Regions from separate parts of the Micromonospora sp. NPDC002717 genome, predicted to be linked through region 1. Evidence: riboswitches for the same ligand, from Rfam matches in the RefSeq annotation. Region 1 holds a riboswitch; each other region holds the start of a gene.
What was found. A riboswitch is a leader RNA that binds a small molecule or an ion and turns the genes downstream of it on or off. The one in region 1 is predicted to bind cyclic di-AMP.
Positions count from the first base shown of each region.

Region 1 (5,110 bases):
CGAGAGGGTGTACTGGAGCGGGGAGATCGGCTGGTACGGCACGCCGGCCGGGTAGGCGGCCTGCTCCGGGTACGCCCGGCCGTAGACCGGGATGGTGGCCCTGCCGTCCTTCGGGGTCACCACGAAGCCCACGGACCACTTCGCGGTCGGCTTCGAGGCGGGGTTGTGGAACCACGCCTTCTGGCCGAGGTACCAGATCGCGGTCCAGTCCCCCTGCACCTCGGCCAGGGCGTACGTCTGCCCGGCGGAGGCCCGGGCGCCGTGGTCGGAGATGTACATGGTGTTCGGGGTGCCGTCGGGCCGCAGCGCGATGTCGTTGACCAGTGGCGCGTCGTGGCTCGGCGCGCTGTGCAGGATCACCGCGGACGAGCCGCGCAGCGGGCAGGGAGCCACCGGCGGGGGCGGGTTCGGCACGCCGGGCGGCTGCCGGTTGCAGCCGGTGAACTGCGGCTGGTTGGTGGCGAAGTCCGGGTCGATGGTGACCAGCCCCGTGTGCGGCGTGCCGGTCGACGTGAACGGCGCCTTGAGCAGGTCGAAGTAGTGCGACCAGTCCCAGTACGGGCCCGGGTCCCAGTGCATGCCGCGCACGGTCGAGGCGACGGTGCCGGGGACGTTGTCGTGACCGATGATGTGCTGCCGGTCCAACGGGATGTTGTACCGCAGCGCCAGGTGGCGGACCAGCTTGGCGGAGGTGCGGTACATCGCCTCGGTGTACCAGGTGCCGTGCCCCGCGAAGCCCTCGTGCTCCAGGCCGATGGACTTGGCGTTCACGTACCAGTTGCCGGCGTGCCAGCCGACGTTCTTGGTCTTGATGTGCTGGGCGATGTGGCCGTCCACCGAGCGCAGGGTGTAGTGCCAGCCCACCCGCCTCGGGTCCTTGACCAGGTTGACGCTGGGCCCGAAGTAGCCCTCGGTGTCGTGGATGACGATGTACTCGATCTTCTGCTGGGTCGGCCGGTCGGCGAGGTCGTGGTTGCCGTAGTCACCCACGGTCGGGCCGTACTGCGCGTAGGGCGCCGGGATCCACTCGCAGGAGATCGTGTCGGGGCACTCCAGCCCGTCGGGCCGGGCGACCTTGCGCAGGCCCAGCCGGTCCAGCCAGGAGCGTTCCGGCTGCACCGCGCGGGCGGCGAGGGTGACCTGCTGCCCGTCGTCGGTCAGCCGGCTGTCGCCGGCGGCGATGGTGGCGTACACCTCGTTGGCGAAGGCCGCCGCGGCGTCGGCGCTGTCCGCGCCGGAGTAGCGGGCCACCGCGCCGTACCAGGCCGCCGGGTCCGTGTCGGCGCCGACCGGGGCGCCGATCTCCTTCTGGTACGCGGCCAGCAGCGCCGCGCCACCCCGGATGTTGGCCGTGACGTCCGTGCGCAGCGCCTCCTCGCTGGCTCCGGTCAGCCCGGCGGCGGCGTCGAGCGTCCGCAGCGAGGCTTCGGCGGGGGGCTGGGCGGCCGGCGGCTCGTGCGCCCCGGCCAGGGACAGGCGGGAGTCGTCGCCCCGCGGGTCCTCGGTGCCCTCGTCGTGGTGGGTGCCCCCGGGCAGTGCGGCGACGTACTCGGCGTCGGTGAGGTGCATCGGTCCGAAGCCGCCGCTGGTGCTCGGCGTTCCGGCGTTGGTGTCCCAGCGGGACTGCAGGTAGGAGACTCCGAGCAGGACGCTCTCCGGCACGCCGTACTCCGCGGCCGCGGCGGCGTACTGCTGCTGCCGGTCGGTCGTCGGCGCGGCGGCGGCGGTTCCGGCGGCGGTGAGCGGCGTCGCCGCCAGGGCGGCCGCCACGGCGGCGGCCAGCAGGACGCGTCTGCTCCTCGATGTCGCTGACAGGTGCATCAGACCCCCAGGTCGGACGGGCGAATGTGGGGCCACCTTCGCCCCGGGCGCCACCTCCGGTCAATACCTTTCCATGCGTCACTTACTGAAGAAGGAAAATTTCGTCGACCGGAGTTGCGCGCTCCCACCGGTCCGTACGAATACGGTGTGTCACGGTGCGATGGGTTGCGGATCGATAACGACCGTCTCTACTCTGGTCATTCGTCGGCCGGCGACAGTCCGCCCATCCGGGGCGGTAACGGTCCGACACCGCCGAGTCGCTCCCGAGCGAGCCGGGGACCCAGGTACCCCGGGGTGAATCCGCAGCACCTGCGGTAGGGCGTCCCCTTCCCGCCCGAACCCGTCAGCTAACCCGGTAGGCGGTACGGGAAGAAGGAGTACGGAGCCCGGTGGCACACCATGCCCCGCGGCCACCGTCGCCACGGTCGGCACCCGCCGGCCCGACGACGGCTGCGCCGCGCCCACGCTGGTACCGCTGCACCACCGCCCTCGCCGCCCTGGCCGCGTTCGCCGTCGTCCTGACCGGCGGCGCCACGGCGGCCCACGCCGAACCGACGGTCGCCGAGATCGAGCGCCAGATCGACGAGGACTGGAACAAACTCGAACCGATCATCGAACGGCACAACGCCACCCGCCAGGACCTGGCCGCCAAACGCAGGCAGGCCGACGCCCTCGCCAAGCAGATCAAGCCCTTGGAACGGCAGGTCGAGCAGGCGATGGAGGAGGTCAGCGCGCTGGCCGTCCGCGCCTACAAGGGCGAGAACGTCTCCGCCGTCAACGCCCTGCTGGGCAGCCGCTCGCCCGACCAGATGGTCGGCCAACTCGAACTGCTCGACCGGTTCGCCCAGCACCAGCAGCAGGACGTGCGGCAGGTCGCCGAGCTGCGCGACCGGCTGGCCGAGAAGAAGGCCCCGCTCGACGAGATGGTCGTCCAGCTCGGCCGGACGGAGGCCCAGCTCGCCGCGAAGAAGAAGCAGATCAACGCCGAGATCGACCGGCTGCAGAAGCTGCGGCTGCGGATCTACGGCAGCGGCGGCGGCGGTTCGCTGCGCCCCGCCCCCTGCCCGGCCAGCTACCCGGGTGGCGGGGCCGGCACTGCGGTCAAGTTCGCCTGCGCCCAGATCGGCAAGCCCTACGTCTGGGGCGCCGAGGGCCCGAACGCGTACGACTGCTCGGGCCTGATGCTCGCCGCCTGGGCGAAGGCCGGGGTTTCGCTGCCGCACAACGCCGCGCAGCAGCGCCGCGTCACCGCGACCGTCACCCGGGGGCGAGCTGCGCCCGGGAGACCTGGTCTTCTACTACAGCGACCTGCACCACGTCGGCATGTACGTCGGCGGGGGCTGGGTGGTGCACGCCTCCCGAGCCGGGGTGCCGGTGAAGATGAAGAAGGTCGACGACGGCCCGATCCACAGTTACGGCCGCCCCGGCTGAGTGGGTGAGGAACGGGCCCTTCCTGGCGCGGAAGGGCCCGTCCTCACGGCGACTGTCGGGTCAGCGGGTCGGCCAGGTGCGCCAGTGCTGCCAGGAGCGGCTCGGGGTCGGGCCGCGCTGCCCCTGGTAGCGCGAGCCGTAGACGGCCGAGCCGTACGGGTGCTCGGCCGGCGACGAGAGCCGGAAGATGCAGAGCTGACCGATTTTCATGCCCGGCCAGAGGGTGATGGGCAGGTTGGCCACGTTGGACAGCTCCAGCGTCACGTGGCCGGAGAAGCCCGGGTCGATGAAGCCCGCGGTGGAGTGGGTGAGCAGGCCGAGCCGTCCCAGGCTCGACTTGCCCTCCAGCCGCCCGGCGAGCTGGTCGCCGAGGGAGATCACCTCCAGCGTCGAGGCGAGCACGAACTCGCCCGGGTGCAGCACGAACGGCTCGCCCTCGGGCACCTCGACCATCGACGTCAGGTCGTCCTGCTGCATCGCCGGGTCGATGTGGGTGTAGAGATGGTTGTTGAAGACGCGGAAGAGCTTGTCCAGGCGGACGTCGATGCTGGACGGTTGCACCAGCGTGGGCTCGAACGGCTCCAGCGCGAGCGTGCCCGCCTTGATCTCGGAGACCAGGTCGCGGTCGGAGAGCAGCATCGCACCACCTTAGCGAGCGATGTGCGTGACCTGCGTGTCGGACTACCTGTTCGTACACGTGTTCGATAGAATGTCGGCATGGCTTCCTGGTCCGAATTCGCCGCCGACGAGCCCCGCCTCGCCGACGGGATCCGCTCCCTCATGCAGCAGTACGGGCCGGGCTTCGGCTACCTGGCCACCGTCCGCGCCGACGGCGGGCCCCGGGTCCATCCCGTCTCTCCGGTGATCACCGACGAGGGGCTCTTCTGCTTCGTGGTCGACTCGCCGAAGCGGCGCGACCTGGAACGCGACGGCCGCTACGCCCTGCACTCCTTCCCGCCGGAGGAGAGTGACGACGAGGCCTACGTCGCCGGCCACGCCCGGCCGGTCACCGACCCGGCCCGGGTCGCCCGGCTGGCCCGCAGCCACCGGGCCGCGCCGCAGGTCGACTGGCGGCTGTTCGAGTTCACCGTCGACGTGGCGATGCTCGCCCGTCGGGAGCCGGGCGTCGCAGGCGGCGCCGGCGAGGGGCACGGCCGGCCCGCCGTCCAGGTCTGGCTCGACCCCGGCGCGACCGCCGCCGGCACCGCCGCGGTTCCCGAGGCGCGGTCGGGGAGCGGCGACAGCCTCGCCGCCCGCCCGGCCGCCTGAGACGCGGTGCGGCGCCCCGGGCCGTCCCCGTCCGGGGCGCCGCACCGCCCCCCACCCCGCCCCGAAGACGACGGTGCCGGCCCCGTCGAGCGGAGCCGGCACCGGTCGTGCGGGGGGAACTATGCCGCGCGGTACGCGTTCCAGGCGGTCAGCATGCGGCTGGCCTGCCCGGCGGTGAACTGGTACATGCAGGAGTCGTAGGTGTAGTCCATGAAGTTGGTGATCGGGTCGACGCCCGGGGCGGTGCAGGTGTCCCGGCCGGTCGGGCACTGGAACGCCGGGGATGCCTCGGGCGCGGTGTCGCTGACGCTGTCACCCGAGCCGGAGCAGCCGCCCTGGAAGGTGTGGTAGAGGTTCAGCCAGTGGCCGACCTCGTGGGTGCCGGTGTCGCCCTGGTTGTAGTTGGTGGCCGTGCCGCCCGGCAGCGACTCGCTCAGCACGACGACGCCGTCCATGCTGCTCAGCTTCCGGGTCGGGAAGGTCGCCCAGCCGAGCAGGTCGTTGCTCAGCTCGCCCAGGTAGACGTTGAGGGTGTTCTTGCCACCCTCGCGCAGCGAGGTCTTCATCTGCCGCTCGGCCGAGGAGCCCT
Region 1 covers NZ_JBEOVW010000001.1:596,551-601,660, reverse strand. The annotation lists gene ABT006_RS02980 (N-acetylmuramoyl-L-alanine amidase) at 1-1,821, opposite strand, end outside; cyclic di-AMP (ydaO/yuaA leader) riboswitch at 2,062-2,198, shown strand; gene ABT006_RS35060 (C40 family peptidase) at 2,211-3,260, shown strand; gene dcd (dCTP deaminase) at 3,313-3,891, opposite strand; gene ABT006_RS02960 (pyridoxamine 5'-phosphate oxidase family protein) at 3,970-4,521, shown strand; gene ABT006_RS02955 (zinc metalloprotease) at 4,641-5,110, opposite strand, start outside.

Region 2 (5,110 bases), 450 kb from region 1:
AACGTCCAGTTCCGGGTGCTCCCGTTCTCCCCTGTCGTCGCCATGTCGTCATCGTATGGCGCGCCTTTCGGGTTTCCGCCGCGCCCTCGTGCGGGAGGCCCGCCCGGCGTCCGCAGCCGGGCGCGAACATATGAAATGCATATCACGCATCCCTTGACGTACCTTCGAGTGCGTGTGACCGTGGGGACTGCCCGCGTCCAGCGTCGGCCGGGATGACCAGGTCGTTCACGTGAGGGACGAGGTGAGGGAGATGAATCGTCCCGGATCTCCCGGCGCGCAGCCGGGCCCGGAGCGGAAGCCGTCGGAGCCGGCACCGGGGGGCTCGACCGCCGTGCGGGACGCGCTCCCCACTCCCGGCGACCCGGAGCAGGCGTTCGCCGAGTTGCAGGCCGGCAACCACCGGTTCGTCACCGGCACTCCACGCCACCCCAACCAGGACGCCGGGCATCGTGCCGCGGTCGCGGACGGGCAGCACCCGTTCGCGGTGATCGTCGGCTGCTCCGACTCCCGGCTCGCCGCGGAGATCATCTTCGACCGCGGCCTCGGCGACCTCTTCGTGGTGCGCACCGCCGGACACACGGTCGGCCCCGAGGTGCTGGGCAGCGTCGAGTACGCCGTGACGGTCCTGCGCACGCCGCTGGTGGTGGTCCTCGGGCACGACTCCTGCGGGGCCGTCCAGGCGGCCCGTGCGGCGGACGCCACCGGCGCGCCCCCGGCTGGGCACCTGCGCGCCGTGGTGGACGCCGTGGTGCCCAGCCTGCGCCGCGCCGCCGCCGAGGGCGTGGACGACATCGACCGGATCGTCGACATCCACATCGCGCAGACCGTCGAGGCGATGCTGGACAGGTCGGCCGTACTCGCCGCCGAGGTTGCCGCCGGGCGCTGCGCCGTCGTGGGCATGTCATACCGGCTGGCCGCCGGCGAGGCGCGGGCGGTCACCGCCGTGCCGACCGGCGAGCCGCGGGGGGTCGCCGCCGCGCCCACCGGGCCGGGCGCGGTCGACGGGGCACAGCCGGCCGCCAGCGCCGCCCTCGCCTGACCGGTTCCCACGCTCGCCCGGCCCGGCCCGGACGCCCGACGACGCCCGGCGACGAGGGCCACAGGCGTCGGCAGGGCCACGGGCGGCGACCACAGGCCGTGGACGCCAGCAGGGTCACGGACGCCGACACGGCGACAGACGCCGACAGGGCCGCCCCGCGACTGCGGGGCGGCCCTGTCGTTGGCTGCCGTCAGAGCAGCGACACGTGCACGTGGTCCGTATGGTTCGACGGGCCGCTGTAGGACTTCCAGCCGGTCGCCGGGAACCAGATCTGCCGGTTCCAGATCACGTAGTAGATGCCGAGCCGGTCGGCGTTACGGACCAGGAACGCGGTCAGGTTGTTGCCGTACATGTAGGTGTCGTCGTTGTGCCAGGGGGAGAAGCCACTCCTCTGCAGCGACCAGTCGCAGGCCCGGCCCTTCGGATGCTCGTACGGCCCGCCGGAGCGGTAACAGCCGACGAAGCGGTTGAAGCCGGCCCGCTTGACCTCCTTGTACATGTGCAGCGTGCGCGCGGTGATGCAGCCGGAGGTGGTGGGGTCGTCCTCGGTGCAGGACAGGGGCTTCCAGTCGCCGTCGGCAGTACGACCCGGTGCCATCCGGGCCACCGGCGAGGTGGCGACCACCTTGCCGCTGGTCAGCCCCCTGCCGCCGACCAGTGCGAGCGCCTTCTCCGCCTCGCGCTTGCCGCGGGCCATCTCGTTGGTCAGCTTCGTCTGCTCGCGAACCTCGGCGTCGAGCGCCAGCTTGGCCTGCTCGGCGCGGTTCTTGACCGCGTTCACCTCGGCGAGTTTCTTGGAGTTGACCAGGTTCAGCTCGTCGAGGGCGGCGGCGCGCTTGACGAACGAGTCGGGGCTGGCGGTGTCCAGCAGCATCGACACCGCGCCGATCCGCCCGGTCCGGTAGGACTGGGCGGCGATCTGGCTCACCTGCGGGGCCAGCGCTGCCAGGTCGGCCTGCGCCCGGTCGACCTCCAGGGCCAGTTCCAGTTGGCGCTTCTTCGACTTCGCGAGCTTCGCCTTGGCCTGGACGTAGTTGCGGTTCCGCGTCTCGATCAGGTCGTTGAGCAGCTTGGGCTCGTCGTCCCCGTGGCCGGAGGGCTGGGGCGGTGGGGTGGGTGCGGCCGCCGCCGGGAGGGGCCCGGCGAAGACGGCCAGGGCGGCGATCACGGCCACCACAGGTGTCAACCAGCGGCGTAGGGGTGCCGTCACATTTTTCCCTTCCGTCGACCGCCGACCGGGTTAGCTGACGGGTTCGGGGCGGAAGTGGCCCCTACCGCTGTCGCGGATTCACCCCACGTACCTGGGTCCCCGGCTCGCCTGGCGGCGATTGGGCGGCGGCACCGCAGGCGCCGCTGCGCGCCTTCGGCGGTGACCGGCAGCGAGGTTACCCGAGAGCCCTGCCGGGGATCTACGTCCCTAAGCCGACTAAATGCGTTATTTCGTAACGGCGGAGGGTGAGCAGTGACGCGTTTATCAGGCGGGACGTCCTGATCGGTCACGCTGAGGAGTTTCACCATGCGGTGTCCGTGCTCCCGTCGCGGTCGGGCCACCCGGCGGGGGCTGCGGAGGCGGTGTTTCCGGCGCGCGGCCCGCTGAGGGCCTCCAGCGCCTCGGACCGGTCGGCCGCCGGTCGGGGAGCAGGCGGGGTCGGCGGTGCGCCGCGGTCGGCTGACTCGCCGCCGCGCCGGCCGGCCGTGGTCACCACGGCCGCGAGCCCGGTGGTCAGCGGCACGGCGGCGATCAGGCCCAGGGTGGCGACCGCGCTGCGGACGATCTCCTGGGCCAGGAACTCGCTGGTCAGGATCTGGCTCACCGCCCGGGAGTCGGCGGTCAGCAGGAGCAGCACCGGCAGCGAGGCCCCGGCGTACGCCAGCACGATGGTGTTCACCGTCGAGGCGATGTGCGCGCGACCGACCCGGGTGGCCGCCCGGTACAGCTGCATCCGGGACAGCCCCGGGTTGGCGTGCGCCAGCTCGGTGACCGTCGCGGCCTGCGTCACGGTGACGTCGTCGAGCACGCCGAGCGAGCCGATGATGATCCCGGCGAGCAGCAGGCCGTGCAGGTCGACGTCGGCCTGGAACATCGACAGCGTGGTGGCGTCCTCGGTGCCGAACCCGGTCAGGTGGGTCGCCGCGGTGGCGATCGTGCCGAGCACGCCCGTCAGCACCAGGCTGCCCAGCGTGCCGAGCACGGCGACCGAGGTCTGCGCGGTCACCCCGTGCGTCAGGTAGAGCACCACGAACATGATCAGTGCCGCGCCGACGACCGCGACCAGCAGCGGTGGGCTGCCGGCGCTGATGCCGGGCAGCACGAAGGTCAGCAGGATGGCGAAGCTCGCCGCCAGGCCGGCCAGCGCCGCGAGCCCCCGCCACCGCCCGAACGCGACGATCGCGGCGGCGAAGAGCACCACCAACCAGAGCAGCGGCTTGCCGCGCTGGTGCTCGGCGATGTTGTAGGCGCTCGCCGAGGGGTCGGCGGGATCGGTGAGCTGGACCAGGATGATCTCGTCGCCGACCGCGACCGTCGGCGCCCCCGGCCCTGCCGGTACGGGCGTCTCCACCTGCTGGCCGGCGTCGGGGCCGTCGTCGACGCGTACGGTCACGGTGCCGCAGGGGCCCTCCGCGGCGCCCGGGGCGCCCTCCGGCGTCTCCGGGGTGGGCGGGCACGGCTCCGTCACCACCCGGGTCACCGTGCCGTGGTGGCGGGGCGGATCGGTGCCGGGCGCGGCGTCCGGGGCGTCCCACGGCCAGAGCAGCAGGGCCGCGATCAGGGTGGCGACGAAGAGGGGCACCACCGTCGCGACGAGGATCCGTCGCACCCCCGGCGGTGCGGACGGTGCGGGACGGGTGTGGTCGGCGCCCATCGAGTGTCTCCCAACGAATCCAGGGCGGGGTACGTGCCGGCGGGCCGGTCGGTTCGGCGTGCCCGGGTGGCCGCCGCGGCGGATCGCCCTGTGGTGTCGGGCCGGTCACGCACCGCGACGGCCCGGCCCGGCCGGTCGCGGTCGCTCGATACCGCCGCCCGGTCGGGGCAGCGGTGCGGGCGGCGCGGAGTGCGGAGGGCCACCGGCCGAATGGTAGCCATCCCGACATCCGGGCGCAGGTCGTGAGGGCTGGTGTCGGCCGCGGGCCGTCCCGTCCGGCGACCGCTGGTCGCCGCCCGGTCACCGCGGGTCGACCGCCCCGTCGTGGCCGACACGGCGGTCTCGTCCGGGGTGGATTCGCCGCCGGGTGCGCCGGTCGCCCCCAGACGCGCCGGCCCCGGGGGCTACCGTGGTCGGTGTGCGGGCGGCGGCGACAGTGACGGCGGGGCGATGGGTCCGGCTGCTGCTGCTCGTCGGCACGCTGTTCGGCCTGGCCGCGATGCACACCCTCGGCCACGGCTCGCACGCCGTGGGCCATCCCGCCGAGTTTTCCGCGCACGCCGTTGCCGCAGCGGGTGCGCACGGCGGCGCGGCGCAGGCGCTGCCCCGTCACGACACCTTTGCGCCGCTCAGTCAGGTCACCGCCGCGCTGCCCCGCCACGACACCGCCGCGCCGCTCGGTCAGGACCCCGCCATCGCGTACGTCGTCCCGGCGGCGCTGTCCGGCGTCGTGGGCTGCCCGGGCGACTGCCCGCACGAGCGGTTCCTCCCGTCCGGCGGGGCGGGCGGCGAGCTGCCCTGGTGGGGCGTGTGCCTGGCGGTGCTGGGCGCGCTCGCCGTTCCGCTGCTGCTCGCCGTGCTGCTGCTGGCCGGCGTGCAGGCCGCCGGCCTGGCGGCCCAGGGGTCGGGCGGGCCGGCCCGGTCGCCCCGTGCCCCGCCGTCCCGGCCGGTCGGCCTGCGGCTCGCCACGGTCTCGGTGCTGCGCAGATAGGACGCCCCGGCGCGGCCCGGTCAGCCGGTCCGCGTCCCCGTCCTGCTGCGTACGTTTTGACACCGAAAGGCCCAGACGTGACTACTCGTACCATTGCGCGCCGTGCCGCCCTGGCCGGCGCCACCGTCACCGCCGCCCTAGTCCTGACCGCCTGCGGCGGCGACGGGCACTCGTCCCCGGGCGCGGGGCACGGCACGCCCGCCACCAGCGGGCTGG
Region 2 covers NZ_JBEOVW010000001.1:147,144-152,253, reverse strand. The annotation lists gene ABT006_RS00780 (helix-turn-helix transcriptional regulator) at 1-44, opposite strand, end outside; gene ABT006_RS00775 (carbonic anhydrase) at 251-1,039, shown strand; gene ABT006_RS00770 (coiled-coil domain-containing protein) at 1,230-2,249, opposite strand; cyclic di-AMP (ydaO/yuaA leader) riboswitch at 2,253-2,384, opposite strand; gene ABT006_RS00765 (YibE/F family protein) at 2,551-3,903, opposite strand; gene ABT006_RS00760 (hypothetical protein) at 4,322-4,894, shown strand; gene ABT006_RS00755 (DUF305 domain-containing protein) at 4,972-5,110, shown strand, end outside.
Region 2: linked by a shared signal. The riboswitch ahead of ABT006_RS00770 (coiled-coil domain-containing protein) and the one ahead of ABT006_RS35060 (C40 family peptidase) in region 1 are both predicted to bind cyclic di-AMP.

Region 3 (5,110 bases), on a different contig from region 1:
GGCGACCCGGCGCAGACGGCGTGGACCGGCGACCCGGAGGAGCTGGCCCGCGCCCGGGACCAGGCGCTGGGCCGGCGCAAGAGGCACCACTTCACCCTGACCACGAACTACCGCAACTCGGCGGAGATCTTCGCGGTGGCGGCGGCCGAGATCCGCCGGCTGCACCCGGACCTCCCGCTGCCCAGGGCGGTGCGCTCCACCGGCGTCGACCCGGTCGAGCTGGTGGTGCTGCCGGCGGAGCTGGAGACCGCCGTGGCGACGGCGGCCACGGCGTTGCTGGCCGAGGTGGAGGGCACCGTGGGCGTGATCACCCCGGTGCCCCGCCGGGACGAGGTGGCCGGGTGGCTGGGCGGGCTTGACGCGCCGCGCCTGCAGGTGGTGACCAGCCTGGAGGCCAAGGGCATGGAGTACGACGGCGTGGTCCTGGTCGCCCCGGGCGAGATCCGGGCCGACCCGGGTTCGGGCGTACGGACGCTCTACGTCGCGCTGTCGCGGGCCACCCAGCGGCTGACCACCGTCGACCCGACCGGCTGAGTCGTCCCGACCGGCTGAGTCGTCCCGACCGCCGCCGGGCAATCACTTGCACATATTGCGATGTGAGCATAGATTGAACCGGGTCCTGACGGGTGACGGAAGGTGGGCGCGTGGGTGCAGGTCATGACCACCACCACGGGTCGGTCGCGAATGCCGCGCACCGCCACCGGGGCCGCCTCTGGGCGGCGTTCGCGCTGCTCGGCGCCCTGATGGTGGTGGAGGCGGTGGCCGCCTTCCGCACCGGCTCGCTGGCTCTGCTGAGCGACGCCGGGCACATGTTCACCGACGTGCTCGGCATCGGCATGGCGCTCGCGGCGATCACCGCGACCCGGCGCGCCGGCGCGGACCCGCAGCGCACCTTCGGCCTCTACCGGCTGGAGGTGCTGGCCGCCCTGGCCAACGCCGTGCTGCTCTCCGGCGTCGCGGTCTACGTGGTCGTCGAGGCCGCACGCCGGTTCGGCGACCCGCCGGAGGTGCTCGCCGGCCCGATGCTCGCGGTCGCCGTGCTCGGCCTGCTCGCCAACGTGGCCGCCTTCGCCCTGCTGCGGTCCGGGGCGAAGGAGAGCATCAACATGCAGGGCGCGTACCTGGAGGTGCTGGGCGACCTGCTGGGCTCACTCGGCGTGATCGGCGCGGCCCTGCTGATCGCCGTCACCGACTGGTGGTGGGCGGACCCGCTGGTCGCGGTGGCGATCGGGATGTTCATCCTGCCCCGCACCTGGCGGCTCGGGCGCGCCGCGCTGCGCATCCTGGTGCAGGCCGCGCCGGAGCACCTCGAGGTCACCAGGGTGCACGACCGGCTGGCCGCCGTGCCCGGCGTGGCCGAGGTGCACGACCTGCACGTCTGGACGCTGACCTCCGGGATGGAGGTGGCCTCGGCGCACCTGACGATGGAGCCGGGCGCGGAGGTCGGCGCGGTGCTCACCGCGGCCCGGACGGCCCTGCACGAGGACTTCCAGATCGAGCACGCGACGTTGCAGATCGAGCCGGGGGCGTCTCCCGGGGCCTGCGGGTCGGTTGAGTGGTAATGAGCACAGCCTTAAATCTGGGAGAGTATTGTTGACTTATGTCGGATTTGACGGTAAGCGGACAGGCACCCTCAGTCACCTGCGCTGCACCAGTCACACCGACACCGGTAGGCTCGGCTCCGGCCTCCGCCAGGCGGCACCCACCGGTGCCGGCGGTGGCCGCCGCCTAATCGCCCGGCGGGGCGAACCGGGGAACCATGTTCGTGGGGTGCATCCGCGTCAGCGGTAGGGATCTTCCGTCCCGAACCCGTCAGCTAACCCGGTCGGCGGCTGACGGAAGGACACGTGTATGCCAGTGATGGCACCTGTACGACGACGCGCCGCCCGGTTGGCGGCCCTGATCGCCGCGACGCTCGCCCTCGGCGCCGCGGTCACCCCGGTCACCACCGCCCCCGCGGCGGCCGCCTCCCGGGCCGGCCTGCTCGCCGCAGCCCCCGGCCAGGACCAGGAGGGCGGCACGCCCGCCCTGCGGGCCCAGCTCGAAGCCGCCAGCAAGGGCTACCTGGACGCCAAGCGGGCGCTGGACACGTCGGTCAAGCGGCAGCAGCAGCTCGCCGCGCAGCTCAAGACGACCGAGAGCGAGCTGACCGAGCGGAACAGCAAGGTCGGCGAGATCGCCGGAGTGGCCTACCGGACCGGCCGGCTGGGGGTGGTTTCCGCCCTGCTCAACAGCAGCTCGCCGGACGGCTTCATGGACCGGGCCGCCGCTCTCGACGCGGTGGCCGCCAACGAGGACCGGGCGCTCCGCGAGCTCCAGGAGACCCGCGACCAGGCCACCCGCACCAAGCTCGCCCTGGACGGCGAGATCCGGGAGCAGCGCAAGCAGGTCACGGTGATGGCCAAGCGCAAGGAGCAGGCGGAGCGGGCGCTGACGGTCGCCAACCGGTCGCAGGCAAGTGGCGGCGGGCCGGGCGGCAGCTCCACCGCGACGGCGAAGCCGGCGCCACGCAACTCCGACGGGTCCTGGCCGTCCGAGTCGTGCAGCGTCAACGACCCCACCCCCGCCAACGGCTGCATCACCCCGCGCACCCTGCACGCGCTGAACCAGGCCAAGGCGGCCGGCTTCACCCGCTACGTCTCCTGCTACCGCCCCGGCGGCTCCGGCGAGCACCCCAAGGGCCGGGCCTGCGACTTCGCGGCACAGAAGAGCGGGTTCGGCGGCGACGCCACCGGCGGCGACAGGACGTACGGCAACAACCTGGCGGCGTACTTCGTCAAGAACGCCGACCGGCTCGCCGTGCTCTACGTGATCTGGTACAGGCAGATCTGGCTGCCCAGCAGCGGCTGGAAGTCGTACAGCGGGGCCAACGGCGACCCGTCCAGCGACCACACCAACCACGTGCACCTGTCGGTCTACTGACGTTCGGCCCCGGTGACCCGCGGGCGGGTCACCGGGGCCGACCGCTCCCACCGCCACCTCCCCGGCCGACGGCCGGGGATTTCGCCGTGTCGGTGCCCGGCTCAGCCGGGCGGTGACTCCGGCGGGTGCCCACCGAGGGCGACGCCGAGCCGGGCCGCCAGCCCGAGGTGGGCGGCGCGCGCCTGGCGGAAGGCGTAGCCGAAGAGCGGGACCGGCGCGGCGAGGGTGATCTCGACGTCGATCCGGACCACGCCGTCCGGCTCGGCCCGCAGTCGGGTCCGGTTGCGCACCGTGGTGGCCGGCCACTGCCGGGCCACGGTGACGATCTCGTCCGGCCCGTCGACCAGGACGTCGGCCCGGTAGGTGACCGGCAGGCGCAGCGGCCCGACGGCCAGCCGGTCGGTGATGAGGTAGCTGGCCCGCGCGCCGCGACGGGGTGACACCCGGCGGACCCGGGCGATCAGCGGGTGCAGGTCCTGCTGCCGGGCCGGGTCCGCGAGCAACCCCGCGGCGTCGGCGAGCGAGCAGCGCGCCTGGACGGTGTAGCTGAAGGAATCCCGTCTGAGCACGCCGTCTCCCCACCGTCGCCGTCGCCCGATCGTCGCGCACCGGCGGCGCGCTGGCAACGGTGTGCCGCTCCGCGCGCGCGGATGCCGGCCGTCGACCCGCCCGCCGGCTACCGTCGGTCGTTGACAGGTGCAGCCGGGCAGCGGCCTGGCCCTGCTGGCCGACGGCTACGCCTCCGTGACGGCGATCCGCGTGGTCACCGAGTCGTCCGACATCGACCTGTCGGGCCTCGGCGACGACTGACGCCAACGGGTCACCGGCGGGACCCTGCCGGCGGGTCAGGCGCCGGGGAGGACCTCGGGGGCGGGCGCGCCGGCGTAGTAGGGCTCGGGGGCGCCGAAGAGGCCGAGCAGGCCGGTCACCCAGAGCTGCCGGTGCACGAACCGGCTCGGCTCGGTGACGACGAGCTTGACGCCGCTCACCTCGGCGGTCTGGAAGCCGGCGACCATCGCGCTGATACCGACGGAGTCGATGAAGGTGACGAGCCTCATGTTGAGCTCGATCCGGCTGGGGTGCCCCTTGGCCAGGACCTCGGCGATCGCCTCGCGCACCTCGTATGCGGTGTCGACGTCGATCTCGCCCCGGGGGGCGATCTCGATGACACCACCGGGCATAACCGACTTCACGATCGACAGGCTCACGCGAGCACCTCCACTCGCCCGTCCGACGGGCGCCTCATCAGTACGCGGGCCGCGACCGAGAGTATTCCTCCGACGGCCTCGGTCGCCACCCCTCGGGATGAGCAATTCGCGGATGAGGGCGCACCAAGTCGCCCTTATCCGGACTTTTTACTTCTTGTTTACCCAACGATCAGCTGCCGCTGACGCGTCGCCGCCCCAGGGTAGCCGTCTCCCGCCGGCACCGCCCGGCACCCGAACTTCCTGGCGTGGCCGGCCCCCGCTTCCGCCCCCGGGTTGCCCGTCCTACCTAGGATCGGCCCGGAGAGCGGGCGCCACGACGGAAGGACGATCGATGATCAGGAGACTCGCCGCGCTGGCCGGTGTCGGCGCGTTGCTGGCCCTCGTGCTGGCCTGCGGCTTCGGCGGCGGCGACGATGACGACGACGATGACGACGACTTCGCGCGCGGCGTGACCGCGGTGGTCACGCTCCGCTGACCACGGCGAGGGCCACCGCCCGGTGACCGGGCTCGCCCCGCGTCCCCGCGGGTTTGCCGAGGCGCCCGGTTGGGCACAGGCGGAACGAGCGAACCATGACGCGCCGGTGAGACGTCGAAGTCCGAAGTGGCCGCCGGCTTCGGCCCGAGGAGGTAACCACCATGTTCGGTACCAATCTGCTGGATCGCCGCAGCAAGCCCGAGCGGATCGCGGACCAGGCGTGGCAGAACCTGGTCTCGGCGGTCAGCTCCGCGGGTGACAGCGTCCGCGACACCGCCCGGTCGGCCCGCCGCGGCGGTTCCGGCCTCGCCGACGAGGCCGGCGACCTGGTGGGCTCCGCGGCGGACGAGGCGCGCCGCCGGGCCACCCTGGCCTTCGACGCGCTCGCCGGCCGCCGCCCCGCGCTGCCCTGGACGCTGCTGATCGGCGCCGCGCTGGTCGGCGCGGCGATCGGCTGGGCGGCCGGCACCGCCGCGCGGGCCGCCGGCAGCCGGGACGACCGGGC
Region 3 covers NZ_JBEOVW010000011.1:24,340-29,449, reverse strand. The annotation lists gene ABT006_RS18075 (HelD family protein) at 1-534, shown strand, start outside; gene ABT006_RS18070 (cation diffusion facilitator family transporter) at 645-1,562, shown strand; cyclic di-AMP (ydaO/yuaA leader) riboswitch at 1,716-1,847, shown strand; gene ABT006_RS18065 (coiled-coil domain-containing protein) at 1,861-2,922, shown strand; gene ABT006_RS18060 (SRPBCC family protein) at 3,024-3,491, opposite strand; gene ABT006_RS18055 (STAS domain-containing protein) at 3,768-4,130, opposite strand; gene ABT006_RS18050 (hypothetical protein) at 4,462-4,605, shown strand; gene ABT006_RS18045 (hypothetical protein) at 4,767-5,110, shown strand, end outside.
Region 3: linked by a shared signal. The riboswitch ahead of ABT006_RS18065 (coiled-coil domain-containing protein) and the one ahead of ABT006_RS35060 (C40 family peptidase) in region 1 are both predicted to bind cyclic di-AMP.